One region of the Pseudoalteromonas porphyrae genome, then DNA from elsewhere that is predicted to be linked to it. Evidence: predicted binding sites of a transcription regulator. Region 1 holds the regulator's gene; the other holds the start of a gene.
What was found. Region 1 encodes FliA, which starts transcription of late flagellar genes. Its sites were predicted from a motif close to CTAAAGNTNNNNNNNNNNNNGCCGATA; they were not measured.
Positions count from the first base shown of each region.

Region 2: a site for FliA is predicted at 2,715-2,741, ahead of ADS77_RS20450 (DUF5610 domain-containing protein). Genes of this name have one in related genera too.

Region 1 is NZ_LHPH01000007.1:318,831-333,376, forward strand. It holds gene flhB (flagellar biosynthesis protein FlhB) at 1-342, shown strand, start outside; gene flhA (flagellar biosynthesis protein FlhA) at 436-2,544, shown strand; gene flhF (flagellar biosynthesis protein FlhF) at 2,568-4,046, shown strand; gene ADS77_RS08505 (MinD/ParA family protein) at 4,039-4,899, shown strand; gene ADS77_RS08510 (RNA polymerase sigma factor FliA) at 4,926-5,636, shown strand; gene cheY (chemotaxis response regulator CheY) at 5,677-6,060, shown strand; gene ADS77_RS08520 (protein phosphatase CheZ) at 6,078-6,842, shown strand; gene ADS77_RS08525 (chemotaxis protein CheA) at 6,857-9,040, shown strand; gene ADS77_RS08530 (chemotaxis response regulator protein-glutamate methylesterase) at 9,107-10,261, shown strand; gene ADS77_RS08535 (flagellar motor protein) at 10,254-11,018, shown strand; gene ADS77_RS08540 (flagellar motor protein MotB) at 11,024-11,983, shown strand; gene ADS77_RS08545 (ParA family protein) at 11,992-12,762, shown strand; gene ADS77_RS08550 (chemotaxis protein CheW) at 12,766-13,560, shown strand; gene ADS77_RS08555 (chemotaxis protein CheW) at 13,580-14,077, shown strand; gene ADS77_RS08560 (DUF2802 domain-containing protein) at 14,094-14,498, shown strand.
Region 2 is NZ_LHPH01000035.1:11,783-27,777, reverse strand. It holds gene ADS77_RS20460 (RNA recognition motif domain-containing protein) at 249-728, shown strand; gene murI (glutamate racemase) at 691-1,500, opposite strand; gene ADS77_RS20450 (DUF5610 domain-containing protein) at 1,564-2,685, opposite strand; gene trmA (tRNA (uridine(54)-C5)-methyltransferase TrmA) at 2,849-3,952, shown strand; gene ADS77_RS20440 (DUF523 domain-containing protein) at 3,961-4,419, opposite strand; gene ADS77_RS20435 (thiol:disulfide interchange protein DsbA/DsbL) at 4,482-5,120, opposite strand; gene ADS77_RS20430 (thiol:disulfide interchange protein DsbA/DsbL) at 5,141-5,764, opposite strand; gene ADS77_RS20425 (serine/threonine protein kinase) at 5,799-6,773, opposite strand; gene ccoG (cytochrome c oxidase accessory protein CcoG) at 6,837-8,267, opposite strand; gene ADS77_RS20415 (hypothetical protein) at 8,559-8,918, shown strand; gene ADS77_RS20405 (UPF0149 family protein) at 9,310-9,930, opposite strand; gene ADS77_RS20400 (type II secretion system protein N) at 9,949-10,707, opposite strand; gene gspM (type II secretion system protein GspM) at 10,710-11,183, opposite strand; gene gspL (type II secretion system protein GspL) at 11,180-12,388, opposite strand; gene gspK (type II secretion system minor pseudopilin GspK) at 12,385-13,377, opposite strand; gene gspJ (type II secretion system minor pseudopilin GspJ) at 13,367-13,987, opposite strand; gene gspI (type II secretion system minor pseudopilin GspI) at 13,988-14,362, opposite strand; gene ADS77_RS20370 (prepilin-type N-terminal cleavage/methylation domain-containing protein) at 14,362-14,967, opposite strand; gene gspG (type II secretion system major pseudopilin GspG) at 15,014-15,436, opposite strand; gene gspF (type II secretion system inner membrane protein GspF) at 15,511-15,995, opposite strand, start outside.

The DNA.
Region 1 (14,546 bases):
GACGTTGTTGTTACTAACCCAACACATTACTCAGTTGCATTAAAGTACGACACAGAGCGTGCAGGTGCACCAATCGTGCTTGCTAAAGGTGTGGATGAGATGGCTATGCAAATTAGAAAAGTAGCATTAGGTAATGAAGTGCCAATTGTAGAATCCCCAATGCTTACGCGTGCGTTATATCATACCGCTGAGGTGGGCGATCAAATACCGGATCAATTATTTACGGCTGTAGCGCAAGTGCTCGCATTTGTCTTTCAGCTTAAGCGCTTTCAAAAAGGCCGTGGTAAACGCCCGACAAAACTTAATAAAAACCTCCCCATCCCCGATGCCTACAAGCATTGATTTTTAGTTATTAACCTATTTTAATAAATAATTAATAACTGGAATAGTTATTGCAAATTCCGTGTAGTGTCAATTTTTTGAAATTGTAGAATTATGGAATTTAAAGCTGTATTACAACAACTTAATAGAGATAAAAAAGAGTATTTAAAAGGTGTAGGTACCCCTTTACTGGTACTTGCTGCGCTGGGAATGGTGATTTTACCGTTACCGCCATTTTTACTCGATATTCTTTTTTCGTTTAATATAGCTTTAGCACTAGTTGTGTTATTGGTGACAGTTTACACCATGAAGCCAGTAGAATTTGGCATGTTTCCAGCTGTACTTCTTATTGCAACCATCATGCGTTTAGCGCTCAATGTTGCCAGCACTCGAGTTGTACTTTTAGAAGGCCATAATGGAGGCGATGCTGCAGGTAAAGTTATTGAAGCCTTTGGCTCCGTAGTAATTGGCGGAAATTACGCAGTTGGTCTAGTGGTGTTTTTAATTCTGATCATCATCAACTTTGTAGTAATCACTAAGGGTGCGGGCCGTATCTCAGAAGTATCTGCACGCTTTACCCTTGATGCAATGCCAGGTAAGCAAATGGCAATTGATGCTGATTTGAACGCAGGCTTTATAAGCGCTGAGCAAGCACGTGACCGTCGTGAAGAGGTTACTCGCGAGGCTGATTTCTATGGTTCTATGGATGGTGCCAGTAAGTTTGTAAAAGGCGATGCCATAGCCGGTATCGTTATTTTGATTATCAATATTGTAGGTGGTTTATTTGTTGGAATGATCCAACATGACTTAAGTTTTAGTAATGCAATGGAAGTGTACACTTTGCTTACTATTGGTGACGGCCTAGTTGCTCAATTACCTTCATTACTCCTTTCAATTGGTACGGCCATTGTAGTAACCCGTCAAAATGAATCGCTCAATATGGGTGATCAATTTAAGAAACAACTTGGCAATGAAAAGTCACTATTTATCGCCTCAGGCATTTTGATTGTAATGGGCTTAGTGCCAGGCATGCCACACTTTGCATTTTTAAGCCTTGGTGCACTACTGGGGTATTTAGCATATTACACTCAACAAAGTAAGATCAAAGCCGCAGCGGTAAAAGAAGCTGAAACAGCGAATGGTGGTGCATCAGGAACAGGTGTTGCAAATAAAAAAGAGCAAAAAGAACTTAGCTGGGATGATGTTCAGCAAGTCGATGTTATTGGTTTGGAAGTGGGCTATCGTTTAATTCCGCTCGTTGATCAATCACAAGGTGGTGAGCTACTAAATCGAATTAAAGGTGTACGTAAAAAGCTTTCTCAAGAGTTAGGGTTTTTGGTACCGCCAGTACACATTCGCGATAACTTAGAATTAGATCCAAACGCATACAGAATTACTCTGATGGGTGTTTCAAGTGGTGAGGGGGAGCTTAAACATGGTGACGAGTTAGCGATTAACCCGGGACAAGTGTTTGGAGCGATTAAAGGGATTGCGACGAAAGACCCTGCTTTTGGTTTAGATGCAGTTTGGATTAAACCCGATCAAAAAGATGAAGCGCAATCATTAGGTTACACCGTTGTAGATGCTGCCACTGTCGTCGCGACCCATATTAGTCAACTACTTACAAATAGTGCAGCTTTACTACTTGGCCATGAAGAAGTACAAAATTTACTTGATATGCTAGCTAAGAGTCACCCTCGTTTAGTTGAAGGTTTAGTCCCAGATGTATTACCGTTGACAACAATCGTTAAAGTTTTACAAAATTTATTAAATGAAGGTGTCGCAATACGCGATATGCGTTCAATAGTACAAACCCTAGTAGAGTATGGCCCACGTAGCCAAGACCCTGATGTATTAACGGCTGCAGTGCGAATTTCACTGCGTAGATTAATTGTTCAGGACGCTGTTGGTATGTCATCAGAAATCCCTGTCATAACCTTGGCGCCTGAGTTGGAACAGATGTTGCATCAGTCACTACAGAATGCAGGCGACGAAGGTGCCGGAATTGAACCAGGACTTGCAGAGCGACTTCAGCAATCATTAAATGAAGCGCATCAAAATCAAGAAATGGCCGGTGAACCTTCGATATTGCTAACGTCAGGAATGTTACGCACTGTGTTATCTCGTTTTGTTAAGTACACCATACCAGGGTTACGGGTGATGTCTTATCAAGAGGTACCAGACGAAAGACAGATCAAGATTGTCAGCTCAGTAGGCCAATAATCGGATTTTAAAGGGGTTGAATTATGAAAATTAAACGTTTTTTTGCTAAAGATATGCGCACGGCACTTAAAGAAGTAAAAGATGAACTAGGTGTTGATGCGGTTATTATGTCAAATAAAAAACTTGCGAACGGTGTTGAAATCGTTGCCGCTGTTGATTATGACAAAGCAGCCCCAAAAGCGCCTGAAGCAAAACCAGCTATTGCGCAGGCACAAACAAATTCAAACTTTGTAAAGCCAGCACCACAGCGCTCTCAGCCTGAACCACAAGCAAAAGTTGCAGATAGCTTGCAAGCATTGTTAGAGCGTCAAACACCACGTCCACGCTCACCTGAACTTGCATCAATGTTTAGTCAATCTGGATTTGATACAGGCAGCCAATACCAAGAACAAAAACACAGTGCTCGTCAACACAGTGAAGTAAAGCCTAAACAAGATTTTTATCATCGAGATACCGCGCCAGTGTCACGCCCACAAACTCAAGCTCATAGCTTAGGTTTTGATGACGACTTAGACCGTGATTTTGATGATCTAGATACCTCAATGCCTACTAAAGAGGTTGCAAAAACAGATGAGATAACAGCAATGCGTGATGAAATGGCCGCAATGCGTCAGTTGTTAGAGCATCAAGTATCAGGTTTAATGCAGCAGGATATGGCTCGTCGTGACCCAACAAGAGCATGCATGATAGATCGCTTGATAGGTATGGGGATTGATAGTGAAGTTGCAGACCAAATGGCATGCTTTATTCCTGACGATGTATCACGTCAACAAGCATGGCAAGCCTTATTGCAAATGATTGAAAATCAGATGCATACAACTAATAATGAAATATTACGTCAAGGTGGTGTATTTGCATTAGTAGGTCCAACAGGGGTTGGTAAGACGACGACAGTTGCAAAACTTGCTGCGTTGGGTGCACAAAAGTATGGCGCTGATAAAGTGGCACTGATCACAACAGATACATACCGTATTGGTGCATATGAGCAACTAGCTACATACGGACGTATTATCGGCTGTGGTGTTAAGCAAGTTAAAGATGCTAATGAATTAGCTGAAGTTTTATACCATTTACGAAATAAGCGTCTAGTATTAATAGATACGGCGGGAATGAGTCAGCGTGATTTACGTTTAACAGAGCAATTAAACACCTTAATGCGCAATCAAAGAGTTGATATTCGCAATTACTTGGTGCTTAGTGCAACAGCGCAAATTAACGTTTTACAAGAAACCGTAAGACACTTTAAAAAAGTACAATTAAGTGGCTGTATTTTCACCAAATTAGATGAATCACTAAGTTTAGGTGAGATAATTAGTATAGCGATTCAAAATCGCCTCCCAATAGGGTATCTTACTAATGGTCAGCGAGTCCCTGAGGACATCCGGGTGGCTAATGCAGAGAAATTAGTAAAAAAAGCTGAACAATTGTATTTAAAAAGAACAAAAGCACAACATTCGCGACGTCAAGCAGTAGCGTCAAGCACAGTAGGGATGTATGATTAACACAGTATTAGATCAAGCAAGTGGCCTGCGTAAAATGAGTCAAAACAATAATAACGGCGTTAAGGTTATCGCTGTCACTGGTGGTAAGGGAGGCGTTGGTAAAACAAACGTTTCACTTAATACTGCGATTGCTTTGGGTCAACTCGGAAACAGAGTATTAGTATTGGATGCCGATTTAGGCCTAGCAAACTGTGATGTGATGTTAGGATTACGTGTTGAGCGTAACTTGTCTCACGTATTGTCGGGTGAATGTGAGCTCGATGAAATTTTAGTTGAAGGCCCCGCAGGGATAAAAATAGTCCCCGCTACCTCCGGCTCGCAGAGTATGGTTGAATTATCGCCATCAGAGCATGCCGGTCTTATTCGTGCCTTTAGTGAGCTAAATACCGAATTTGATATATTAATTGTTGATACTGCAGCCGGTATTTCAGATATGGTGCTCAGTTTTTCGCGCGCCGCACAAGATGTGATGGTTGTCGTATGTGACGAGCCCACTTCAATTACTGATGCCTATGCGCTTATTAAAATATTAAGTCGTGAACACGGCGTATACAAGTTCAAAATAGTCGCTAATATGGTACGCAGTATACGTGAAGGTCATGAGTTATTTGCAAAGTTATCTAAAGTCACAGATCGTTTTTTAGATGTGTCGATGGAACTAGTTGCAACGGTGCCTTATGATGAAAATATGCGAAAGTCTACGCGCCGTCAAAAAGTAATCGTAGAGCTGTTTCCTAGCTCACCAGCTGCAATTGCATTTAAAACACTCGCGACAAAAGCAGTAAAATGGCCTATACCTAATCAACCATCTGGCCATTTAGAATTTTTCATAGAAAAATTAGTAAACGGCTAATTATGACGGCATCGGTGAATAAAGCGATGGGATATCAATCTACACAGAACTTAAATGTGATTGTTGAGCGCCATGCTTCATTAGTCAAAAAAGTGGCGTGCCATTTAATTGCTCGTTTACCACCAAGTGTACAGTTGGATGATTTAATTCAATCAGGAATGATTGGTTTAATTGAAGCCTCGAAAAACTTTGACGCCACTAAAGGCGCCAGTTTTGAAACATTTGCAGGTATTCGTATTCGTGGTGCTATGCTTGATGAAATGAGGCGTGGTGATTGGGCTCCAAGATCGGTGCATCGCAATAGTCGTATGGTTGCAGAAGCGATATCAGAGTTAGAAAGTGGACTTAATCGTGAACCAAAAGATATTGAAGTTGCTGAAAAACTTGATATTACGCTAGATGAGTACCATCATATTCTTAATGATGTGAATTCTAGTAAAATACTAGGCATTGAAGACCTTGGTGTTGATGAAGATGTAATTACACCAGTTGGACATGATTTAGCACTAGATAAGCCTTTTAATAATGTTAAAAATGATAAGTTTAATCAATCATTGCTAGAGGCAATAAAGTCTTTACCAGAACGAGATGGTTTAGTGCTATCGCTTTACTACAATGATGAAATGAATTTAAAAGAAATTGGGCACATACTCGATGTAAGTGAATCGCGTGTGAGTCAGATACATGGTCAGGCGATGATTAAGCTTAAAGCAAAAATCAATGACTGGATAAACTAGTAGTAAGTAAATATAGGTTCAGACCTCACCGGAGGATGTTTTGGATAAAAACATGAAAATTCTTGTTGTTGATGACTTTTCGACGATGAGACGTATTATCAAAAATCTGTTAAGGGATTTAGGTTTTACTAATGTGCAAGAAGCTGATGATGGCTCAACAGCTTTGCCGATGCTGCAAAATCAAGAGTTTGATTTTGTTGTGACAGACTGGAATATGCCTGGAATGCAAGGTATTGATTTGCTAAGAGCAATCAGAGCGGATGATACGCTTAAGCATATTCCAGTGTTAATGGTAACCGCAGAAGCTAAAAAAGAACAAATTGTAGCTGCTGCACAAGCCGGCGTTAACGGCTACATCGTTAAACCATTTACTGCAGCAACACTAAAAACCAAATTGGAAAAAGTGTTTGAGCGTTTAGGTTAAATAAAGAGGAGAGGCTTATGTCAGCACCTGCTGCGCCTCAGATCAGTTTAGAGCAAGCCCGTCAGCTTGTGGTTTACTTAGAAAACGGTGAACAAGACAAAGCTGATCAACTAATTCTAGATGCGGCGTCAAAAGAGCAGTCAGAACTTTTTGCAGAAGTTGGTAAGTTAACTCGCCAACTTCATGATGCGCTGAAAAATTTTGAACTCGATACACGTCTAGCTGATTTAACCACCGAAGCCTTACCGGATGCTAAACAGCGGCTCAATTATGTTATGGAAATGACAGAAAGTGCTGCTAATAAAACGATGGATGCGGTAGAGGCTAGTTTACCTATAGCTCAGCAACTAGCAGATGAAATTTCACATATCAAACCCACATGGGATCGTTTGATGAACCGTGAAATTGAATTGGGCGAGTTTAAAACGCTCTGCCATAGCTTAGATAAGTTTATGAATAACTCGCATTCTAAGACTGATGAATTACAAGGTCTAATGACCAATGTATTGATGGCACAAGATTATCAAGATTTAACTGGGCAAGTAATTCGCCGTGTTATTGAACTTGTAAGAGAAGTTGAAGATAGCTTAATCCATTTGCTTACTGCATTTGGTACCCATGATGATGGCGACACTAAAGTACAACAACAAGCCATTGAAACACCGCCTGCTGAAGATACACTTGCAGGTCCTGAAGGGCCAATAATTGATAAAGAATCACGTGATGATGTTGTCTCAGGACAAGATGAAGTTGATGATTTGTTATCAAGCTTGGGTTTCTAAGAGGAGAAGACTGCATGAGCTTTGAAGTCGATGAAGATATTTTACAAGATTTTCTAGTTGAAGCTGGAGAAATTCTTGAGCTTTTATCAGAACAGCTAGTAGAACTTGAAAATAACCCTGATGATACCGAGTTGCTCAATGCAATTTTCCGTGGATTTCATACGGTTAAAGGCGGCGCCGGTTTTTTAAGCATGACCGAGTTAGTTGATGCTTGTCATGGTGCAGAGAATGTTTTTGATTTGTTACGCCAGGGTGTTCGAAAAGTAAATTCTGAGCTGATGGATGTTATCCTACAAGCATTAGATACTATAAATGAGATGTTCGCTACAATTCAAAGTAGAGAAAAGCCGACCCCTGCTGATCCTGAATTATTAGCGATAATGCATAGATTGGGGCAACCGCCCACAGCTGATGAAGAAAGCGCCATCGAAGTTACAGAAGCACCAGCTGAAGTAAATGATGAGTCAGCTTCAGGTGACGATCCATTTGCATTTGATTTGTTATTTGATGGACAAGTAGATAGCCCGCAAGCCGATACACAAATTGATGATATATCGGAAGATGAATTTGAAAATTTGCTTGATGAACTTCATGGCAAAGGACAAAGTCCGATAATATCAAGTACGACGGCAAGTAGTGCTAATAGTAGTGATATAACCGATGACGAGTTTGATAATTTATTGGATGAATTACATGGTGTAGGTAGTTTTGGTGCTGTTAGTAATGATATTCCGGTCAGCAAACCTGAAGCACCAAAAGACCCAATAGCACCGGTAAATAAACCCGTGGTAAGTCAAACCGATGATGAAATCAGTGATGATGAATTTGAAGCATTACTTGATGAATTACATGGTAAAGGCAGTGCTCCAAAAGCGACAGAAGAAGCACCTATTGCAGCGGCTACTCCAAAAGTAGCACCCGCAGCACCTAAAGCTGCTGCTCCTGCGCCAGTTTCTAAGCCAGCACCAGTGAGTCAGCCTGCAAAAGTTGCTGATAAACCAGCTGCGGTAGCTAAAAAACCAGCACCAACGCAAGCAGAAACAACAGTTCGTGTTGATACTAAGCGCCTTGACCAAATAATGAATATGGTCGGTGAATTAGTATTGGTTCGTAATCGTTTAGTAAGCTTAGCAACAAATACTGATAGCGAAACTATGGGTAAAGCTATCTCTAATCTCGATGTCGTTACGGCTGATTTACAAGGTGCCGTAATGAAAACCCGAATGCAGCCGATTAAGAAAGTGTTTGGTCGTTTCCCACGAGTTGTAAGAGATTTAGCGCGTAGTTTGAAAAAAGATATAAACTTATTACTTGTTGGTGAAGAAACTGACCTAGATAAAAATCTAGTTGAAGCTTTAGCTGACCCATTAGTGCATTTAGTACGTAACTCTGTTGACCACGGGATTGAAATGCCAGACGTGCGTGAAGCAAGTGGTAAATCTCGAACAGGTACAGTCACACTTTCAGCTTCTCAAGAAGGCGATCATATTTTACTGACCATCAAAGATGATGGCGCAGGAATGGATGCAGAGAAACTTAAAAAGATCGCGATTAATAAAGGCGTGTTAGATCATGATCAAGCGAGTCGATTATCTGATACTGAAGCCTATAACTTAATTTTTGCACCAGGCTTTTCTACCAAAGAAGAGATTTCAGATATATCAGGGCGTGGTGTTGGAATGGATGTGGTGAAAACCAAAATCACGCAGCTTAATGGCTCCGTTAATATCCAATCGGAATTAGGTGTTGGCACTATACTTGAAATCAAAGTGCCGTTAACTTTAGCGATTCTACCCACATTAATGGTGGTAGTTGGTGAGCAAACATTTGCTTTACCTTTGGCCGGTGTAAATGAAATATTTCATTTGGATTTAACTAAAACGAATGTGGTTGATGGTCAGTTGACTATTATCGTTCGTAAGAAAGCGATACCGCTGTTTTATTTAGAGCATTGGTTGGTCAAAGGAGCTGATAGATCATTACGAAAAGCACAAGGCCATGTGGTTATTGTGCAAATCGGAACTCAGCAAGTTGGTTTTGTGGTGGATTCTTTAATAGGCCAAGAAGAAGTAGTAATCAAGCCATTGGATGCTTTATTGCAAGGGACACCTGGTATGGCTGGGGCAACAATTACCTCAGACGGTGGTATCGCCTTGATTTTAGATGTTCCTAATCTATTGAAGCATTACGCAGGATAACCATATATTTATCTTAATACGGGAGTCTAAATTACTCCCGTTGATAAACTTAACAAGAGAATACCAATGGCAGTTAAAGTATTAGTTGTTGATGATTCTAGTTTTTTTCGTCGCCGTGTGAGTGAAATACTAGAGCAAGATAAGGATATTGAAGTTATTGGTTTTGCGGTTAATGGCCGTGAAGCAGTAGAAAAGACCAGTCAGTTACGTCCAGATGTAATCACCATGGATATCGAAATGCCTGTGCTTGATGGTATTAGTGCTGTGAAAGAAATCATGGCTGCAAACCCTACACCTATTTTAATGTTTTCTTCATTAACCCGTGATGGTGCAACAGCAACATTAGATGCGCTTGATGCTGGAGCTTTGGATTTTTTACCGAAAAAATTTGAAGATATCGCTCGTAATAATGAAGACGCAGTTAAGTTATTACAAAATAAAGTAAAAGAAATTAGCCGCAGGCGCCTATCACGTATTAGTAGGCCAACAGCTCAAACACGACCAACAGCACCTAAAACACCAACAAGGGTCGGTGGAGTTTCAGCGCGATCGTTAACAACTCCTCAGCCTGATCGTACTTTTAGCAGTAGACCTGCCAGTCCTTCTGTAGCGTCATCTAATAGTTTACGTGCATCAGGAAAAAAATACCAAATTGTCGCGATAGGAACATCAACGGGTGGGCCCGTTGCATTGCAAGCAATTTTAACAAAGTTACCAGCCAATTTCCCTCATCCTATTTTACTGATACAGCATATGCCTGCAGCGTTTACACCTGCTTTTGCGGCTCGTTTAAATGGGTTGTGTCAAATTAAAGTAAAAGAAGCACAACAAGGTGACAGACTGTTACCTGGTGTCGCCTACCTCGCGCCAGGAGGTCAGCAAATGCTGATTGAGGGGCGTGGTGGCAGTCGAACATTAAAGGTATTTGAAGACGATAGTGCTAGGATCACTTATAAGCCAAGCGTAGATGTAACCTTTGCAAGTACTGCAAAAGCTTACCAAGGTGATGTATTAGCAGTTGTGTTGACTGGTATGGGAGCTGATGGCCGCGACGGTGCTAGAATGCTTAAACAAGCAGGGGCAACTATTTGGGCACAAGACGAAAAAACAAGTGTTGTTTATGGTATGCCACAAGCCGTTGCGAATGCAGGTCTATCATCTGCAAGTCTTGCGCTCGATGAAGTAGCAGGGCGAATCGTTCGAGAGATAGGTTGTGGATAAGTTATCTTTTTTTGGTTTAGCAATCGCGTTAGGCGCGATTGCTTTTGGTTATGTACTAGAGGGAGGCGTTGTTAGTGCCTTATTCAATGGTCCTGCTTTAGTTATAGTGCTCGGTGGTACATTAGGTGCTGTGATGTTGCAATCTCCAGCAAGTACTTTCATTAAAGCCTTAAAAATTAGCCATTGGGTTTTTTTCCCGCCAAAACGCGATATAGATAGTGCGATTGAGCAAGTAAAAGCATGGTCTCATAAAGCTCGTCAGGAGGGGTATTTAGCTCTTGAGGATGCAGCTCTTACCCACCCGGACCCCTATGCGGCGAAAGGCCTCAGTTTGCTCATTGATGGTGCAAGCGAGAATAAGCTTCGTGATGCACTTGAAATCGATTTATTACTAGAGCGAGATCGTCTACTTGAATCAAGTCGAGTTTATGAGGCTTTAGGGGGCTACAGTCCCACGATAGGTATTCTGGGGGCAGTGCTTGGCCTGATTCAGGCAATGTCATTTATTACCGAACCGGAAAAACTTGGCGCAGGTGTCGCTACGGCATTTATTGCAACTATTTACGGTGTCGGTTTGGCAAATCTTTTATTTTTACCTATGGCGAATAAGCTAAAATATCAAGTTGAACAAAAAATGCTTTTACATGAACTATTAGCTGAAGGCATCATTGCAATGAGCCAAGGTGACAGCCCAGCAAATATTGAATTAAAGCTAGAAGCATATCGCGTTGAGCGCCCTAACTTGATGCAAGAGTAATATTTATGATCCGCCGTCGTCTTCGTTCTTCAGCAGCAAGCAATCAGCACACTGAGCGTTGGCTTGTATCTTATGCTGACTACATGACAATTATGTTTGCGTTTTTTGTTGTTATGTATGCAATAGCAATCAATAAAGATGAAAGCTTTCAAATACTATCAGATTCATTGGAGCAGGTGTTTGATCAATCAGCTCGCCAACATAGTCAAGAAGGTAAAGGTGTTACAGGCACAGGATTATTGACTGACCGCGTTACGCCAGAAAATGACTTGTTGTTTGGTGAAAGCATACAAAAACAAGAAGCTGGGCCCGAATTACTCGATGGGCAAAGTGAGACTAGTAACATTAAACAAAAACATTTAGGCAAACCCTTAGATAGTTTGTTAACTAAATTGCAATCAGCACTGATTGATGAAATTCGTGATGGTGAAGCAAGTTTAGAATTACATCAAGATTGGTTAATTATTGAGTTAAGTTCAGGCATGCTATTTTCTAGCGGGAGTGCTGTCGCACATAGTCGTGCGAAAACGGTGATCGGTGTCGTTAAAGATATAATAGCGCCCGTTGATAATTATATAAGAGTGCGTGGTTATACGGATAATGAGACTATACAGAACGAAATTTACCGTTCTAATTGGGAGCTATCAGTATCTCGTGCAACTTCTATTTTAGTCGAGTTAGAAGCCCTAGGTATAAACCCTGCCAGAATGGCAATTGAGGGTTACGGTCAATATTCGCCATTTGCTGATAATGATACAGAACAAGGGCGCGCTGAAAATCGTAAAGTGGTTGTTGCCTTATCTAAATATGGATTACCGCCAAAAATACTGAAAGTAGAAGGTGGCCCAGCAATCGAAGAGCCCGAACTTGAATCAATTGAGTTGCCATCGGACGATAACACTATTAAAGTGATCCAATTACCACATGGTGGAATACGAATTACAACGCGCAACGAAAAAAAATAAGGTGTGATGTGAAAATTTGGACGGTGGCAAATCAAAAAGGCGGAGTGGGTAAAACAACCACTGCTGTCAGTCTTGCTGGTATTTTAGCGCTGCAGGGAAAGCGAGTATTATTGATTGATACTGATCCTCATGCATCATTAACTTATTATTTTGGAATTGACTCTGAAGATTTAGAAGTCAGTGTTTACGATATTTTTGCACGGGGTAACTCGATGCAAAGTGAAGAAATTTTACAGGCTTTATGTCCGTCTAATATAGATAATTTAGATATCCTGCCGGCCACCATGGCAATTGCGACGCTCGATCGCAGTATGGGTAATAGAACAGGTATGGGGTTGATATTAAAAAAAGCCTTAGCAAAAATTAGTGATCATTATGATTACGCTATTTTAGATTGTCCACCAGTACTTGGTGTTCTTATGGTGAATGCTTTGGCTGCAAGTGAGCGTATTTTAGTTCCGGTACAAACGGAGTTTTTAGCATTAAAAGGGCTGGATAGAATGATGCGAACTATGGAGTTAATGCAAAGCTCGCAATCAAAGCAGTATCAATATACCATTATCCCTACAATGTATGATAAGAGAACTAATGCTTCTCTTGAAGCATACAAAACACTGCAACAAACATATCAAGAAAAAGTGTGGCCTGGAGTAATACCAGTAGATACTAAATTTCGTGATGCGAGTCTTGCTCAACAGGTGCCCATTCAGTATTGTCCACGATCTCGTGGTGTATACGCCTATCGTGCATTACTCGATTATTTGATTGAACAAGGTTAATTAATGAGCAAGCAGTTATTTGCTAATGAAAAAGTTATGACCCAATATTTGGGGGCTTTACTGTGCGAGGACGAAGATTCAACTGATTTACAGCCTGTAGCTAAATTGCTTGAGCAAGTTACTTCAACTCAAAAAAATACAGATTTACCAGCAAAGGCATCGCAACAACCAATTATAATGTTGGATGCGCTTGAAGATGTGAAGCCTCATGAAGAAGAAATTACTGAACAATTAAACCCCGTCCTTGAGAAACCACAGATCCAAGCTAAGATCAAAGGTATAGCAAATACTGAGCCGAAACTTAGTACAACGCAGCCGAAAACCCCTATTCAACGTCAAGAGGATTATTTTGATGGTGAATTTCAAGCGTTGTTCTTTGAAGTGGCGGGTTTAACGCTTGCCGTACCGTTAAAAGCGCTAGGTGGTATACATCAGTTAAGCGAAGTGAATCAATTGTTTGGGAAACCAAAATGGTTTAAAGGAGTCATGTTAAACCGTGAGGAAAACCTAAATGTTGTGGATACTGCTCGATGGGTAATGCCTGAAAAGTATACACAAGAATTAGAAGATAAGCTAAATTACCAATACCTGATCACGTTAGGTGATAGCCAGTGGGGGTTGTTAGCTGAAAAGTTAGTTAATAATATTACACTGCGTAGTGAAGATGTTAAGTGGCGGACAAAAAATGGCAAGCGCCCTTGGCTTGCCGGTGTTATTAAAGAAAAAATGTGTGCCTTAATTGATGTTGAAAATTTAAATCAATTACTGGAGCAAGGCTTAGATAGCCGTGAGCAGTAACGATATTCGGAGTAATAGCATGAGCGAAAAAAGAGTATTATCAAGCAGTAGAAATGCCGATAGCAATGATGAAGTATTGCAGTGGGTAACATTCAAACTTGAATCAGAGACCTACGGTGTCAATGTAATGCAGGTGCAAGAAATTTTGCGTTACACTGAAATAGCCCCAGTCCCTGGTGCGCCAAGTTACGTGTTGGGGATCATTAACTTACGCGGTAACGTAGTGACAGTTATTGATACTCGCTCACGCTTTGGTTTGATGTCAGCGGAAACTACTGATAACTCACGTGTTTTGATTATTGAAGCGGAAGAGCAGGTTATTGGTATTCTTGCTGATAGCGTTGCAGAAGTTGTTTACCTTCGAAGTTCAGAAATAGACAGCGCACCAAATATAGGCACTGAAGAAAGTGCTAAATTTATTCAAGGTGTAAGCAACCGTGATGGTGAGTTACTCATTCTAGTTGATTTAAATAAATTACTAAATGATGAAGAGTGGGATGAGTTAAGCGATATTTAACGCTTACAGATAAACTATGTTGTTACTCTCTTTAGTTTGTGGCGCACTAATTTTGATATTAGTGTGCTTTATTGTTTTATATGTCATGAATAGAAAAATATCTCAGATTGAATTTCTACATCAAAAAAAATTGAGCGATGTACTACAGCAAACCAATATTTTGCGAAGTGAAGTTGCAGAAATGCGAACTGGTATGCTTAGTATCGGTAAGCGCTTGGTGACTGTAGAGCAGCGTAATCAAGAGCTTGCACAGCAACAAGATGCGCAAAAATACGATGACCCTGATGCGAAAATTTATTCACGCGCAGTGAAAATGGTTGAACTTGGTGCAGATATAGAAGAGATCATTCGAGAATGCGAATTGCCGCGTGCTGAAGCTGAGTTACTCATGTCGTTACATCAACAGAAGGGCGCTAGTTAGCGCCTTTTATTTATATAAGTTTAAGGACTGCAGATACTTTAATGAGTG
Region 2 (15,995 bases), on a different contig from region 1:
TCTCAGTGGGGTCGCATTATAGGGAGATCCAAAAACAGATCAACACTTTTTTTCGATATTTTGACTGTTCGCTCAAAAAGCGTGCTAATCGGCTTAAAATGATAATTCACGCCTACTACAGAGCTGTTTTTTTAAGCTAAATTAGATAATTTCACATAAATACCATTGCTATGTTCATTTATCGCGTTAAGATAGCAAGTTCACAATGTTAAATTAATGTTTATTTCCTGTTTATTGGTAGATCAAAAATGAAATTACCCGATCAAAAATCTCTTATCTCTTCAGTTATCCTTGCTGTTATTGGTTTCGTTATAGTTAATTTTGCGCTTTCAAGCCTACAATTAAGTCCTGCACTGTTATTTGGTGCTGGTTTACTAATTGGTGGTGTTGTTATTGCTGCAATGTCGTCTGACGATTTAGAAGAAGCCGAAGTAAAGACAAAAACACTTTATGTAGGCAATCTTCCTTATCGTGCAAATGAAGGTGTTGTTCGTGCTTTATTTGAAGAGCAAGGTAAAGTGTTTAATGTTCGTTTATTAAAGGATAAAAATACTGGCAAGCGCCGCGGCTTTGGTTTTGTTGAAATGGCAGAGTCAGATGCTGATAATGCAATTGCTAAGTTAAACGATAGCGAGTTCCAACAACGTACGTTGAAAGTTCGTGAAGCAAAACAAAAACAAGATGACGAGCCTAACTCTTTTCGTTCTGAATCGGATCAGTCAGTGTAACTAGCTCCACCGGTTGCTCATCAATGACAATAGAAGCCGTTGCATAATAATGCAGCGGCTTTTTTTTGTGATCAAAAGTAACTTTGCTGTTTAAGGAATAGTTTTTCTCTATAAGCACAGTTTCTACCCGCTTTGCTATCGCCGCTCCCGAATCTAATAATTTAATGCTGCCTTGATAAAATGCATGAATCGCCGACGCTAAAATGGGAAAATGCGTACACCCTAATACCAAAACATCAATACTTTGATTAATTGATAACTCTCTAAGCTCGGCGTTTAACTTGTCTGTGTCGACCACTCCATTTAAGTAGGCATATTCAGCAATAGCGACTAACGCGACACTACTATATAAACTAACAGTGATAGATGAAGCATGGTCTTCGATTAATTGCTGTGTATATGGGCTGCTTATCGTTGCTGGTGTTGCGAGTAGGCCTATGTGATGACTGTTCGTGATACTTGCGGCAGGTTTAATGGCAGGCACTACGCCTACTATAGGAATGTGTGTTAATGATCGAATAGCACTCAATGCTGAAGTGGATGCCGTATTGCATGCTATAACTAACACATCAACGTTAAGTGAGTTCACTTCGATAAAGTGCAGTAAACCTCTGAGGCGTTCAATAATTTTTTGCTGGTTCAATTTACCATAGGGTAAAAATGCATTATCCATAAAATAGCTAATGCGTGCATATGGGAGCTGCTTCTGAATATGCTCAAGAACGGTTGTCCCCCCTATTCCAGAATCAAATACCATTATATGTGCTGACAAACGACTCGCTCCAAACTAAACCTAAGCTGACCAGTTTGCCATGCACATCTTCTAAAATAAAGCTTAAGCTTCACCCTCTAGTGTTGCTGAGCGTAACTTGTTCATTTGTTCAAACATGGCCTTGGTATAATCAACTAGCTTGCCGACTTCTTCCTGATCTTGATTTAACCATTGCAAAATACCTGACAGCTCATTTTGCAATGCAAGATCACCTGCTTTATTAAATGCATCTTTTAAATCACTGTTAAATGGCGCGACCTTCTCGGTAATTGCTTTTTCTGGCGCAGGCTTATTTTCTTCATAGCCTTTTATTGCCGCGAACGTTTTGGTTTGCTTTAAATCCATTGAAAATGCCACCAGCTGTTCATTACCTAGATTTAGCTCTTTAGCTTGCTCAAATGCATCTTCCATGTCACCACCGAAGAATGTTTTACTGACACTCTGTAGGTCTTCCATAAGGGCGTTAATGGCTTCTTGCTCATCTTCATTTAAATCGCCATTGACTGACATGCTAAATGATAGCTCTCGTGATTGCGATGATTCACTCGCATAACCTTCATTTTGACCATTACGCTGGTAACTACTTGCTGATTGCTGTTTGAATGCATCGGCAAAACTAATACTCACTTCATCACCTTCTGCGGTCGTGAAGTTATATTGCGCGTTATTACTTAAACTTAAATATTGCGCCTGCGTAACACTTACTGAATCTGGCTTGGGATTAAATAAGTCATCTTCAAATTCATCGAGGCCATTAAAAATGCCCTCTTTTGACTTTTCTATACCTTCTTCAATTTCATCATTTAAGATGCCGGTATCTTTTAGTTCTTCAAACGCGCCATCGATACCTATTTGCACACCTTTACGTGCGTCATCAAGCATACCTTTTAATTTCTCATTGTCTGCGCCATCGACCTGTGCCTTTTTAACTGCGCCAGTAACAAAGCTAAGCACATTTTTGACAATTTCATCAAAATCAAACAGTGGCTTGTCTTTTTTCTCTTCAGCGATCGGCAAACCTAAGGCTTCAGCCATTTTATCTCCCAATACTTTTGCAGCTAATTCTTTGCCACGTTGCTGATAGCTATCTTGGGGAGATTGTATTGTAGGCTGCTGCAATGCGCCTTTATTGCTGTATTTATTGACATTATTATTTGGAACAAAGCCAAAGTTACCAATTTTCATGATCCGACTCCTATTTCTGCTTACTTCATTATCGGCCTAAAAACGAATAACTAAAGCGATACGTACAAAAAAACAGCATTTACTATTACTCAAAACTAGACAAATACTCTCTGCCCCCTACAATAGCGCCGATAAACAGCATAATGAGATAAGGTATTAGGTAATGGCGGTTATAAAGATAGATACAACTGAATACGATGCACAATTAACAGAAAAAGAGCAACGTATCATTGCGCAATTCCAACGCTTTGGTGTTGAACAACTAGACGTATTTGCCTCTGAACCAATTCATTACCGTCAACGAGCTGAATTTAGAGTTTGGCATGATGGCGACGATCTGTTTCACATCATGTTTGACCAAGCAACAAAAGAAAAAATTAGGGTCGATGAGTTTGACCCTGCTGCGCCATTAATTGGTGAAGTAATGAAAGCGATGATTGATAATCTTAAAGACTGTGAAATCCTGCGCCGCAAACTGTTTCAGATTGACTACTTATCGACTCTCAGTGGTGAAATTTTAGTAAGTTTACTTTACCACAAGCCACTTGATGAAGAGTGGATGGCTGAAATAAAAGCCTTAAAAGAAAAGCTAAGCCATTCATTTAAAATTGACTTTATTGGTCGCGCGCGTAAACAAAAAGAAGTACTAGGCACTGACTATGTAACCGAGCACTTAACGGTTAATGGCCAAGCGCTTATTTATCAGCAGGTAGAAAATAGCTTCACTCAACCCAATGCACAAGTGAACATCAAAATGCTGGAGTGGGCACAAGATTTATGTAAACCTCTTAAGAATGATTTACTTGAGCTTTATTGCGGCAATGGTAATTTTTCAATTGCGCTAGCTGGCTCATTTAACCGTGTATTGGCAACAGAAATATCTAAGTCATCGGTGCATTCGGCGCAATATAATATTGCTAAAAATAATGTAACCAATTTAGATATTATTCGTATGTCGAGTGAAGAGTTTACGCAAGCAATGAACGGCGAGCGTACATTCTCTAGGTTAGAAGGAATTGATTTAACCAGCTACGATTGTCAAACTATTTTAGTAGATCCACCACGCGCAGGCATGGATACATTAACATGTGATTTAGTCGCCAATTACGAGAGCATTATTTATATTTCGTGTAACCCTGAGACACTAGAACGCGATTTAGACCACTTAACCCGTACGCATGACGTTAAACGTTTCGCTATTTTTGATCAGTTCCCATACACCCACCATATTGAGTCGGGCGTGTTTTTACAAAAAAAGGCGCTTTGATAAAATAGCTATACTTCCTGTGCCAGTGCTTTTAACAGCGCTGGTATTTGCATTTCGCTAAATACCTTTATATCATTTTGCTCTAATAATGCCGCAGTTAAACCCATACCTATGATTTTTATACCGCTATGCGTGCCGTCGTAGATATTATTTCGCCCACATGACGGGCTCGACTCTTTTAGTAATGCAAACCGAATGTGGTTTAGCTTACAAAAGCGTAACGCTCTTTGAGCACCAAGCTCAAACTCAGCAGTCATATCTTCACCGCTTTTGGTTATTACTTTTTGTGACTTTAACTCTGCAGGGGCTCGTGGAATTGGTAAGCCACCAGCAACTTCCGGACAAAAAGAAACGATTCTTTTTTGCTGCTGCCAAGTGGCTAATTGGGGGTGTTTTAATGCCTGGCCTTTACCGTCATAACGTACGGGGGCGCCCAACAAACAACTCGATACGAAAATCTTTTCCATCATGCATCTCTATAAACAAAAAAGCCCCGCATCCGGGGCTTTCATCATAATTTTGTATTTAGCTATTTAGCAGCTAAATAGTTAATCAGTTTACTAATATCATCAGGTTCTGTAATACCTGTTTCACGACCTAAGTTAAGCTTATACTTACCATTGACGATAAAGGTTGGTACGCCACGTAGTGCGCCCTTTTCTTTATAGTAATTTTGATCGCGTTTCATCTTCGAGCTCATAGTGCGCACTGAAAAGCTCTTATAAACTTTATCAAACTTGTCGCCATCAACACCTTGGGCAACAAATACATCTTTTATATCTGCTAATTCGTTAAACTTTGCGCGCTTGGCGTGAATATGGTTAAACATAGCGGCAATCAATGCATCCTTTTGTGGTAGCACTTCAGCTGTTGCTAGAGCCTGAGAGATCATTTGCTGATTTTCTGGGTCTCGCACACCGACAAAATCCACATGGCTTTTTTTGAACTCAACGCCTGTATTTAATTTTGGTTTAACTTCAGCCAGTAGCGCTTCATAGTTATTACACGCTGGGCAATAAAATGAAAAGAACTCTTTTACTTCAGGTTTTTTGCTCGCACGCTCAGAGACAATCTCATAATGCACGCCTTCTTCGTAAGTCGTTGGCGCCGCATTTGCCGCCAAAGGTAGTAATAAGGCAAGTAATCCTGCTTTAACTAATTTAATCATAATCAATTAACTCCAAAAAATTATTGTTCTAATAAAAATTCTACTAACTCATTAAGCTGCTCTTGGCTCTTAATGGTATTGATATTTATTTTATATTTATCGTTTACGATGAATGTTGGTACGCCGGTCAAAGCGCCCATTTCAGAATATTTATTTTGCTTATCTTGCATAGCACGCTCTGCTGAAATAACTGGCATGCTGGCAATATCGCTATTAAATGTATCATTATCAATACCATTCACTTCAAGTAACTTTTTAACATCTTTAATGTTATCAAGCGGTGCGCGTTGAACATGAATACTGTTGAAGATTTGATCCGCAATTTTCTCACCTTTATTATGCTGTTTAGCAATGATATAAGCGTAGCTTAAGTTACTTTGCACTTGTGGTGTTAAACCACCAAGAAAATTTACATGGTTTTTAATAAACTCAGCACCTTCAGGCAAGCTTTTTTCGATCGCTTTAGCGACGGGCTCAAACTTAAAGCAATGTCCGCAATAGAATGAGAAAAACTCGGTTACTTGGGGCGTTTTGCTTTTTTCAATATTCAATACATCATATTGATCACCCGCTTTAAAGTCTGCGGCCATAGCTGCAAAGGGTAAACATAAAAGTAGAAGACTCAGTTTTAATTTTTTAAGCATTGGACTCTCGATTCACTTTTTTAAAATAATTTATTTATGGCAGTAATTTTAGCGCTGGTTCTTGTAGTGCAGAATACTGCTCTTTTAATGCTAAAATTTGTTGCTCCCAGTATTTGTCATCCGCAAACCACGAAAAGTTCCGTGGAAATGCAGGATCATCCCAGCGTTTAGCTAACCATCCCATGTAATGGATCATACGCATAGCACGTAATGGTTCAATCAATTTAAGCTGAGAGTGGTCAAAATCACAAAACTCTTCATAGGCCGCCACCAAGGTATCTAACTGTAACAGTTGGTTGTTTCGATCGCCACTTAGCATCATCCATAAGTCCTGAATAGCAGGACCTTGGCGACTATCATCTAAATCTACAAACATGAGCGCATCACCCGCCCACAAAATATTACCTGCGTGGCAGTCTCCATGCAGGCGTATTGTGCTGACTTGTTGATAGAGTGATTTGGTCTTATCGATCACCATATCCAAAATGGTATAAAACGCTGTAGTTAGGCTACTTGGCACTAGATTACTGTTTTGAAGCTGAATTTTAGCTGTATCTAAATACTCATCACAGCTAATTGTAGGCCGGTGACTAAATTCACTGACTTTTGCTGATTGATGCATTCGGCCTATCAAACGCCCAAGTACATCAAGCTGATCTAAATTATCAACTTCAAATATACGTCCACCAACACTTGGAAACAGCGTAAACAAGTAGCCGTCATGTTCAAATAAACTCTCACCATTACGACTAATCGGCGCAACAACAGGCACCTCGGCATCAGCTAACTCCGCTGCAAATAAGTGCTCTTCTAGTATTTGTGCCTTGCTCCAGCGCTCAGGTCGGTAAAATTTAACAACATAGCGATTGCCATCTTCAGCTTTAAATTGATAAACACGGTTTTCATAACTATTTAATGCTAATAAGCCAGACTCGGCATAAATGCCGATACTTTCAACGGCATCTAAAATTGAATCTGGGGTTAAGTCTACAAAGCTAAATTTACTCATAATTCTCATCAATATAAAAAAAGCGGGAAAATCCCGCTTTTTATTAAGTGATAGTGTACTTAACTATCGTGCTTTAAAGAAGTTGCTCGGCTGCGAAATTTGTGAACTCGGCTCATCCACTGGCGATAAGATAAAATTAAACTCGGTCATAGGCTTTTTCAAATCATATGGGTCCATTACTAGTGATAATGGTACATTATGTGATTCACCGGCCTGCACAGTGAAAGTTTGCTTGCCTATATATTTAAAGTTTTCCAACCCTTCAACTTTAATATTAAAGCTTTGCTCGTATTGCGCTTTATTAATTACTTTAAGGGTGTATGTATTCTCAACTAAACCATCAAAATCGACTCGATAAAGCTGATTTCTATCCCTTATGATATCTAAGTCCATCGGTTTACGCATGACTATATTTGCAACCAACGCAGTGCTTAATATAACTAGAATCACAATGTAACCAATAATTTTAGGTCGCAATGGGTTTGTTTTGTTATCCGGCGTTTCTAAGTTACGCTCCGTCGTGTATGAAATAAGCCCACGTGGGTAACTCATTTTATCCATCACACCATCACATGCATCAATACACGCACCACAGTTTATACATTCTGCCTGCAAGCCATTTCGAATATCGATACCGGTCGGACATACTTGAACACACAAGTTACAGTCAATACAGTCACCGAGGTTTAGATTTTTAGGATCGTCTTTACGGCTACGAGGACCACGATTCTCGCCGCGAGTTTCGTCATAACTAACGGTGAAGGTGTCTTTATCAAACATTGCTGATTGAAAGCGTGAGTAGGGGCAAATATGTAAACACATAATTTCACGCATCCATCCCGCATTTGCGTATGTACACGCTGCAAATACTAAAATACTCACAAGCGCATAACCACCCACATTAAAGGTGATAAAATCAGGAAGTAGCTCTCGGATAGGTGTGAAATAACCAACAAATGTCAGTGCAGTGTAAAGCGAAAATGCAATCCAACTCGTATGTTTAGCTGTTTTTCGCCACAGCTTATCGAAATCCATCGGCCGCTGATCAAGCTTTTTGCGCTTATTGGCAGTCCCCTCTAATTTCTCTTCAAACCAAATAAAGATGAAGGTCCACACTGTTTGGGGGCATGTATAGCCACACCACACTCTGCCATAGAAGGTAGTCACTAAAAATAATGCAAATGCGGCAAGCATTAAAATAAAAGCAAGAATAGTAAAGTCTTGCGGCCATAACGTTAGGCTAAATATATTGTACTTTTGACCCATCAAATCAAATAGCACGGCTTGTTGGTCATTAAAGTTTATCCATGGCAACGCCATAAACGCTAACATGCCAAGAAAACCGATACGCTGCCTTAGCAGTTGGTGTAAACCAGTTACTGCACGCACATAAATGCGGTTTCGGGGGTTAAATCTATCTTGTGGGGCATTAAGATCTGGTTTCTCGATCTTCACCTCAGAAGGTATGTTCTTTACTTTTATTTGCTTTTCCATCGAAGTTCCTCAACGCCGCTTGGAGAATGAAAGTTGAACAATCATATGGCTTTATTCAATAAATAAAATATAGAAAGCTCATACTAAAAATAGTGCAGAAACTGACATAGCGCTTCGTTATGTTCAGAGATTTCTGAAAAATCTAATTGTTCATAAGCATTATACCAACTCTATTTAGAAAAACTGAAATTCAATGCTAATAATTTATTCACCTAACTTACTTGCTTTACAAAGGTGCATTTTATTACACTAGTGGTCAATTCATACCCGCTTAGATCAAAGTTTATTCATATGAAGAAATTTCTTGTACTTGTTGTTGTAATACTTGCGTTATTTACTATCGACCACCCAATGATAAAAGAACCTAGAGAAAAACTATTAGGGGAAGGTGTTGGCGTACTCAGTGATGCTGGAAATATAAACCGAGGTAGAGGTGCTAGCATGGCTAAAAGCCGAATTAGCTCTGCACTCACACTATCAGGATCTGAGCGCGAGTATCTAGAAGATACCTTAAAAACAGATGAGCAACTGCAGTTGTTCCATACGCGTTACTGTAATAGTAAAGACCTTAATTTATATTTTTATGAAGATCGTCTAGCTACAGTGTGTTCTATCGTATCCGAGTCACTGATAGAAAATAGAGCTAAATAGTGGATTTCTCAGCATTAACAAAAAAAAGCAGCGCGTCGTTTAACCAGCATAAAAACTTGCTGAAAAAGCTCGCTAAAGGACAGACCGTGAAGTGCGAAAAATGCCAAGGAGTGCTGACGTTAGATTTAAAAACTCAGCAGCATGGAAAAGGCATCGCTAAATGCCCGCAAAACTGTACTGAAATCATACTTGATCTAATATAGCAGGTATCCCCTGCTATATACCCTAGGGGGATTGACTATTTGTTACCTACACGGATGTAGGTAAAGGGCGTGAGCAGGACGTACAAGCTTTGCTCGGTTTTTACTTAGCCTGCTAGGTTACAAACCTCGCGCCGCGATTAAATAGCCCCTAGATTGAACGAATTTCAATCCACAAAGGTCAACACGCCCTAGTTCCAGCTGCCTTCCTCATCCGTATATAAGCCACTTTGTACTGCAATGATTTCTATCAGTTCAGCAAAACCTAGTGCAAAATCACCCATTAACTCATATTGCTGCTGACTCAGTTGCGCATCGCTTAACTGATTTTGTTGAGCAATTGTTGCTATCACTTCAGGCTTTAGAGCAAAAAATCCCAAACTCGCATAAGCTGTTTGCAATGCTTCTTTTAACTCAACGGAAAGTGAACCTGCTTGCATTAACTTATCAACATAAGATTGCGAGCCGTGTACAAACCCCAAGCACCACTGTTGGCATTCATGTAAATCTAGGTAGTTTTCATTATCAGCACCTATTTGCAAGCTTACAGGGAGTTTAAAACCCGTTTCGTAGACTTGCTCGCTAATTTGGTGGTACATAGCCATAAAGGAGAATAACATCTGCTCCTCTAGTTGCCCTTGTGTATCAGGTATTATCTGCTCAAGCCACTCGTGAACATCTAACGGCTCGGGCGAACATATTATCGCGAATAAATAACCTTGGCTTTGCGGCAATGTCATTGCGCCTTTTCGGCTCGCTAAAAATGCACTTAGTTGCTGACTATGTTGCAGAGTAAATTCAGGTATTTGCATAAGATAACTCAATAACACTTAAAAATTTAATGGAAAACGGCCATCGCTATCAGCACGGCCTAAAAACTTAGTCGCATCATGCACTTCTTTTGGTAGTGACGCGTCAGGTTTTATATACCCTGCGACCTTAAAGTTCATATTCGCTTTGAGTGTTGCATCGGCTGCGAGCCCTAGGCGATTATCTGGATCAACCAACACTGCAACATCACCTGATTTACAGCTTAACTGGCCGCTAAGAGGGCCAATGCTAAACCAACCAGATAAACCTTGAACATCAATATTCTGGCTAGAAATCTCACCTTGTAATGCATTGCAATACGGTTGCCCTGAAGAAAATTCATCCAATTGTACAATCACTCGTCCTTTGGCATTGATTGGCAAAGGTAACTGTAAGCGCATCATCGCTCGCTCAACAGTTAAACGCAGTGTTGTATCTGACAATGTTATAGCTTGATTAAACAAACCATAGCTAAAATCTGCACGACCGGATATATCCGTCTTTTCACGTGCATTACCAAACTTAACATTACCTTTAAGCTGTCCTGTAAATAACGCCCAACCAGAGATGTCCCATGTTAAGCTATTAATTTGCTCCCCCTGATAACGAAGTTGCATTACTCGGCCTTGCCACACAGTACCTGACACTTTGCCTATTTGTACGTCTTGAGGCACGTATTTACTCGCAAGGTTAAGCGCCACAGCAGCGGGCGTTTTTAACAAAGCAAACACGATAAAACTAATGATAAATATTACTATAAGTGTGGCTGTTTTTTTCATGCTTACTTCTCTAATACCAATCGGCTAACTCGAACATAGCCTTGCTTGTCATCGCGGCTCAAATCGAGGTTTTCGATCATCACACCTTTGTCATTTACTAACTCATCTAGCCATTGCACTAATTTATTAAATTGCACTGTGTCAATCGTTAATCTTAGTGCGTTGTCGTTCGGCTGCATTTTACTAATTGTAATATCGTAACGGCCACGCGTTGCATTGACTATTTGACTTAGATTTTGGTTGTTGATGACAGCACGTGAACTTCCAGCTTTCAATTTAACAATACTGGTATCAACCCAAGTCAATAACTCTTGCTGTTTAAGCTGATTTTTCTGTGCTTCAGCAATGGCATTATTGAGCGGTCTAAAAATCCCCATAACAAGTACAAAAATAACAAAAATAACACCCGCAATCATTACTAACTGTTGTTCTTGCTCTTTTAAAGAACGCCAATGTTTTAGTAACTGTTGTTTCATGCTGCACCTCGTAGTTTTATTTCACCGACTACAAAGTCGCCATCATTGTTCAATGACCCTTGATCAACTGTTAAACCACGCTGCTCAAGGATTGCTTTAACTTTACCAAATGTTTGAAAATCTTTACCCCGAGCACGCACTCTTAATTCATTACGACGTTGATCATAACGTAGCGTTTCAGGCTTAAACTCTTGAACCTGACTAAACACACTAACCAGCTCATTGGTAAGGTCTAAAAAGCCTGCACTGCTAACGCCATCAAGTTTGGCGAGCTCACCTTTAATTTGGCTTTTAATCAGATGAGGGTTCAGTGCTTTACCCGGAAAGGCTTTTTGGTAACGTTCAACAACGTGTGTTTTTGCTATGTCTATTTCGCTATTCAATTGGTGCAATTCAACACCTTTAATAACGATTGACCCCACTAAAGCAACGCTCGCTGCTATCGCAGCATTTTTCCAATATCCCCACCATAAAGACGTTTTCTTTTTAAGTTGGTACTGCCCCTGGCGAAGGTTGAATTTCACACTCGGTAATTGCTTTGCAAATAACGCTAATGGTAAATCATAAGCATCTGTCTGCGCTGTTAAATCAATTGTCTCAGGGAATTGTGACGCAGGGCTATAGTGCTCAACATGTGGATTACCTAGCGCTGCTAAATATTCTGCTAGCCAGCTTTGCTCTACTGCGCCAACTCGCCACAGGCCGTGCTTACACAACCACTGTTCGCCCAGCTCAATTACACTTAAGGCATCATTTTCTGCTGTAGGTAGTAATATTGCATCGGGTAATAATTTAAATACTTCTATATCATGCTCAACAAATACAGCTAACCAAGATTCAAACCAGTCGCGATCTGTCATCGCAACATTAATTGCGTGCTTATCACCAATCATTGACGGTTCAGCTATCGCTATAAATAAATCATCAACATCACACGCAATATCCTCTTCAAGCATATAGGGTAATGCTTGTTCGAGTTTACGATTCCACTTAGTAGGTAGCTCAACGGTTTTAAGCTGTACTTGATCACAAGGCAGCAATGCCACCACTTCTCGATTTTGTGATTTTTCAGTTAACTCACTCAATTGCTCTGCATTGGGTAAGTCACCGCTGGCAATAATTTCTTGTTCTAGTGGTGAGTAAATCAACCAATTAATTTTATCTTGCTGGGTTTGACCCGTGCGGATCAAAAGTATTTCTGTCACTGTACGCCTCCAAATTTTCGCGCCAGTATCGTTACTTCACCATCTTTGGCTTGCAGTAATGTGGTCATCGAAAAACGCAGCTCAACAAATTCAGCTTGCGATTGTAATTTAAAATATTCGCTATTTATGGTGAACAACTTTTCAACGGACTTAACATTTTGAGCCCCTTGTTGATTCACTTGCTCAAAAAATTCTTCTATATTTGAAAAACCATCATCTGGGCGTGCTGCTAAAACGGCTTGCGCCCCAGATATATCCAAACCATCAATCATTGCGCTAAGCAATAAGGCATTTTCGGGGTCGAGCGTATTAACATTAATTGCCAATAACTCACTACCTGGTATAACACATACGTAAGGCAGTACTTTTTCCATTACAAGCGGGTTAAAGCCCTTAACTAAACGTAACTCTGATGTTGAGGCAAAATAACTATTCGCTGTCATATACGGAAATTGACGCGACAAGTATTCGTCCTCCTCTGCACCCGAACGATACGTAATACTATCTTCGTCTAGCCAATCAAACACACTGTCAGCCATCGCTTCTTCTGATTCATCTGATTGCAGGTCTTCAATATTTTCAAGCAATGCAAGTAGAGCCTTATGTGCAGGGTTTGTTCTACTTGTACTCCCTGCTTGTGTTGCTGCTTTTACACGCAATGCGTTTAAATTTAAGCACGCTTGTAAATCAATAATTTTACCTTGAAGTGTGCCATTATCAACAGGGTATGGTACATCACCTTGTTGAGCCCAAATCTGCTTTAGTGTGGTTTTATCCGGATCGTCTTTTTTGCTTTGTAACAATGCCTTTATTGCTAACTCTTCCGCTGCATAGGCGTACCATTTTGCTTGCTGATGCCCTTGAATGTTGGTGCTTTTCTGTACCTGAATTAGCAGGTTGCTACTCATTTCAACTGCCAATATTGAAGCTAAAGCAACAATAAACAACACAATTATGAGTGCGGCGCCTTGCTGGGGTTTATGGTTCAACACTGCCCCCTTGGCCATTACCTGGCACTAAAAATATGCGCCTTAATGGTTCTTCATCAATACGCGTAATAGTCACAGCAACCGCTTTAGGGAGTTCCTTTTTTTGCCATTGCTCTTGCCATTCAATTTTGTCATCTAAAAACTCAAATTTAAGATCTTCAATATTTTCGAGTATTACTTGCACACGCGGTTCAAGATTATCAAGCTGATCCACATACACCCGATGCACACGCTCTAAGTTGTCATCTATCACGCGATAACCCACTGCTTGTAGTTCTGAGCGAGGTAATAAATTTATTGGGTTTACCCAGCCATCGCGTACAAAGCCTATGCCGTCATATTGGCTATTTAATGCATAACGTCCCGCTAATAGATAAAACTCTTGTATATCGCCAGATTCGTCGCGAACGGCTCGCTTTGTCATTTGGCTAAAATCTTGATCCATTAGCCTGAATGTCGTTTGCAAACCATTTAATTCTGCAATTTTTTCGTCCGACGCTTCTTTTGCTTTAGTGGTCGAATCCAGTATTTGATGAGTAGCCAAAATGACAAAGGCTAAGATGCCCAGCGCTACCATCACTTCTAATAAGGTAAATCCGCGCTGCTTCACTTAACGACCACCTTTATTTAAGTAGCTAGTAAGTTCATAGATTGAGTATTCTAGTTTTTCATCACTAAAAACATTAATAGTCACTTTTACAAAGGTTTTATCAGCTGTGGCAACCACGTCTTGTCGCCAATACCATTCAACGCCCCCCATAACCTCAGTGCCTTTAGCGCCGTTTTTTCCTTGCCATTTATTGCCTTTTGCCCGTTGTTCAACCAATACATTTTCAGCAACCCATGATGCGTAAGTTTGCTCTTCAAGGCTTGATAAATGATTAATGTGATCGCCCGTTGCCTGCATAGCAGCAATACCCGCCATAGCGCATATACTCAACGCCACCATCACTTCCAGTAAAGTAAAACCTTTATTATTAAGCATTATTCAGGTTCTCGGCGTAGGTTTACAGGAGCAGAAAACTCCCCTTCAATGAAATACAGAGGCTCTCTTTCGTCTTTTAATTCATAAACAAGTTGAAACGCGCTAACTTCACCAGAAGATAAAATAAGGACTTGCGGGATTTTAAGTTTTTTAAGCTCTAAAAAATCATCGTCATCACCGCCGCTCATCAGCTCCTGCCAGTTAGATTGCTCTAAAAGGTTATCTTGAGCCCATGCGAGATCTTCTAGATTAAGTGTCAATTTAAGACGCTCATCAACTTTAATGGGTGCAAACAGTTTATCGCGATCGAACACAATCCACTTTTCGCCATCAAATACTAAAAATTCAAAGGTATCTTCGTCAATATGAAAACCTAATTCAACCTGATTTAATATTGCAAATTCAGATGCCATATTAATGGTGGTATGCAGCCTCAGCGCTTGCTTATCAAGCTCATCTTCAACACCGCCATCAAGGCTGTATACCACCATCTTTGTTGCAAAGGCGATGACCACCAACACAACGAGTATTTCAATTAAACTAAAGCCACGCGTTGGTGGCTTCAATTTTGTAGCGCGTGAGTTAGCTGTGGGGCTTAAGAACATGCTAAGCCCTGTACTAAAAATAATAACGCCGCTGAATTATTATGCATTACTGTTTTTCTTCGTCCCAGTTACCGATATCATCATCAGTGCCCGCTTCGCCATCTGGTCCCATTGAAAAAATATCAATTTTACCCACTTCACCTGGACTGATTAATAGATATGGGTTACCCCATGGGTCTTCTGGTAGCTTAGAAATAAAACCACCTTCAGGAAAACGTCTTGGTGTTGGCTCTACGCTGGTTTGTGTCACTAAACCTTCTAAGCCTTGCTCTGTCGTTAAGTACGCTTTATTTTTTAATTTATAAAGACTCATTGCATCTTCAAGCTGCTGGATATCCAAATGCGCTTTATCGATTGCCGCCTCTTCTTGTTGACCCATAATATTTGGTGCCACGATTGACATGATCATGCCAATGATAACCAGTACCACCATAACTTCTAGCAATGAGAAACCTGATTGTTTATTCACGTATGTACCTCTGTTTTTCTTAATAATTAATTCATCGCAATACAGTAAAGTGCATTACGATATCCCTGAAACTGTTACAGCCCAATCGCTTTATTCATCGCCATAATAGGTTGTAATATGGCCATAACAATAAACAATACGATCACTGCCATTGACGCTATCATCGCAGGCTCTAAGAGTTTTAGCGAGACATTTACCATGCTTTCAAATTCACGGTCTTGGTTATTCGCTGCACGCTCTAACATCTGCTCAAGCTCACCCGATTTTTCCCCACTGGCGATCATATGTAGCATCATCGGTGGAAATAATTTGGTTTCTTGTAGCGATGCTCGAAGGCTCGCACCTTCACTGACACGCGTTGATGCATCCGCTACCGCTTTCTTAATTTTTTCATTAATCAGTACCTCGCCAGAGATCCGCATACCTTCGAGTAATGGCACCGAACTCGATGACAGAATACTCAACGTGCGCGCGAAACGAGCCGTATTTATACTACGCGCAACCTTACCAATACCGGGTAATATTAAAATTTTAGCATCATACCAAAAGCGAATTTTTG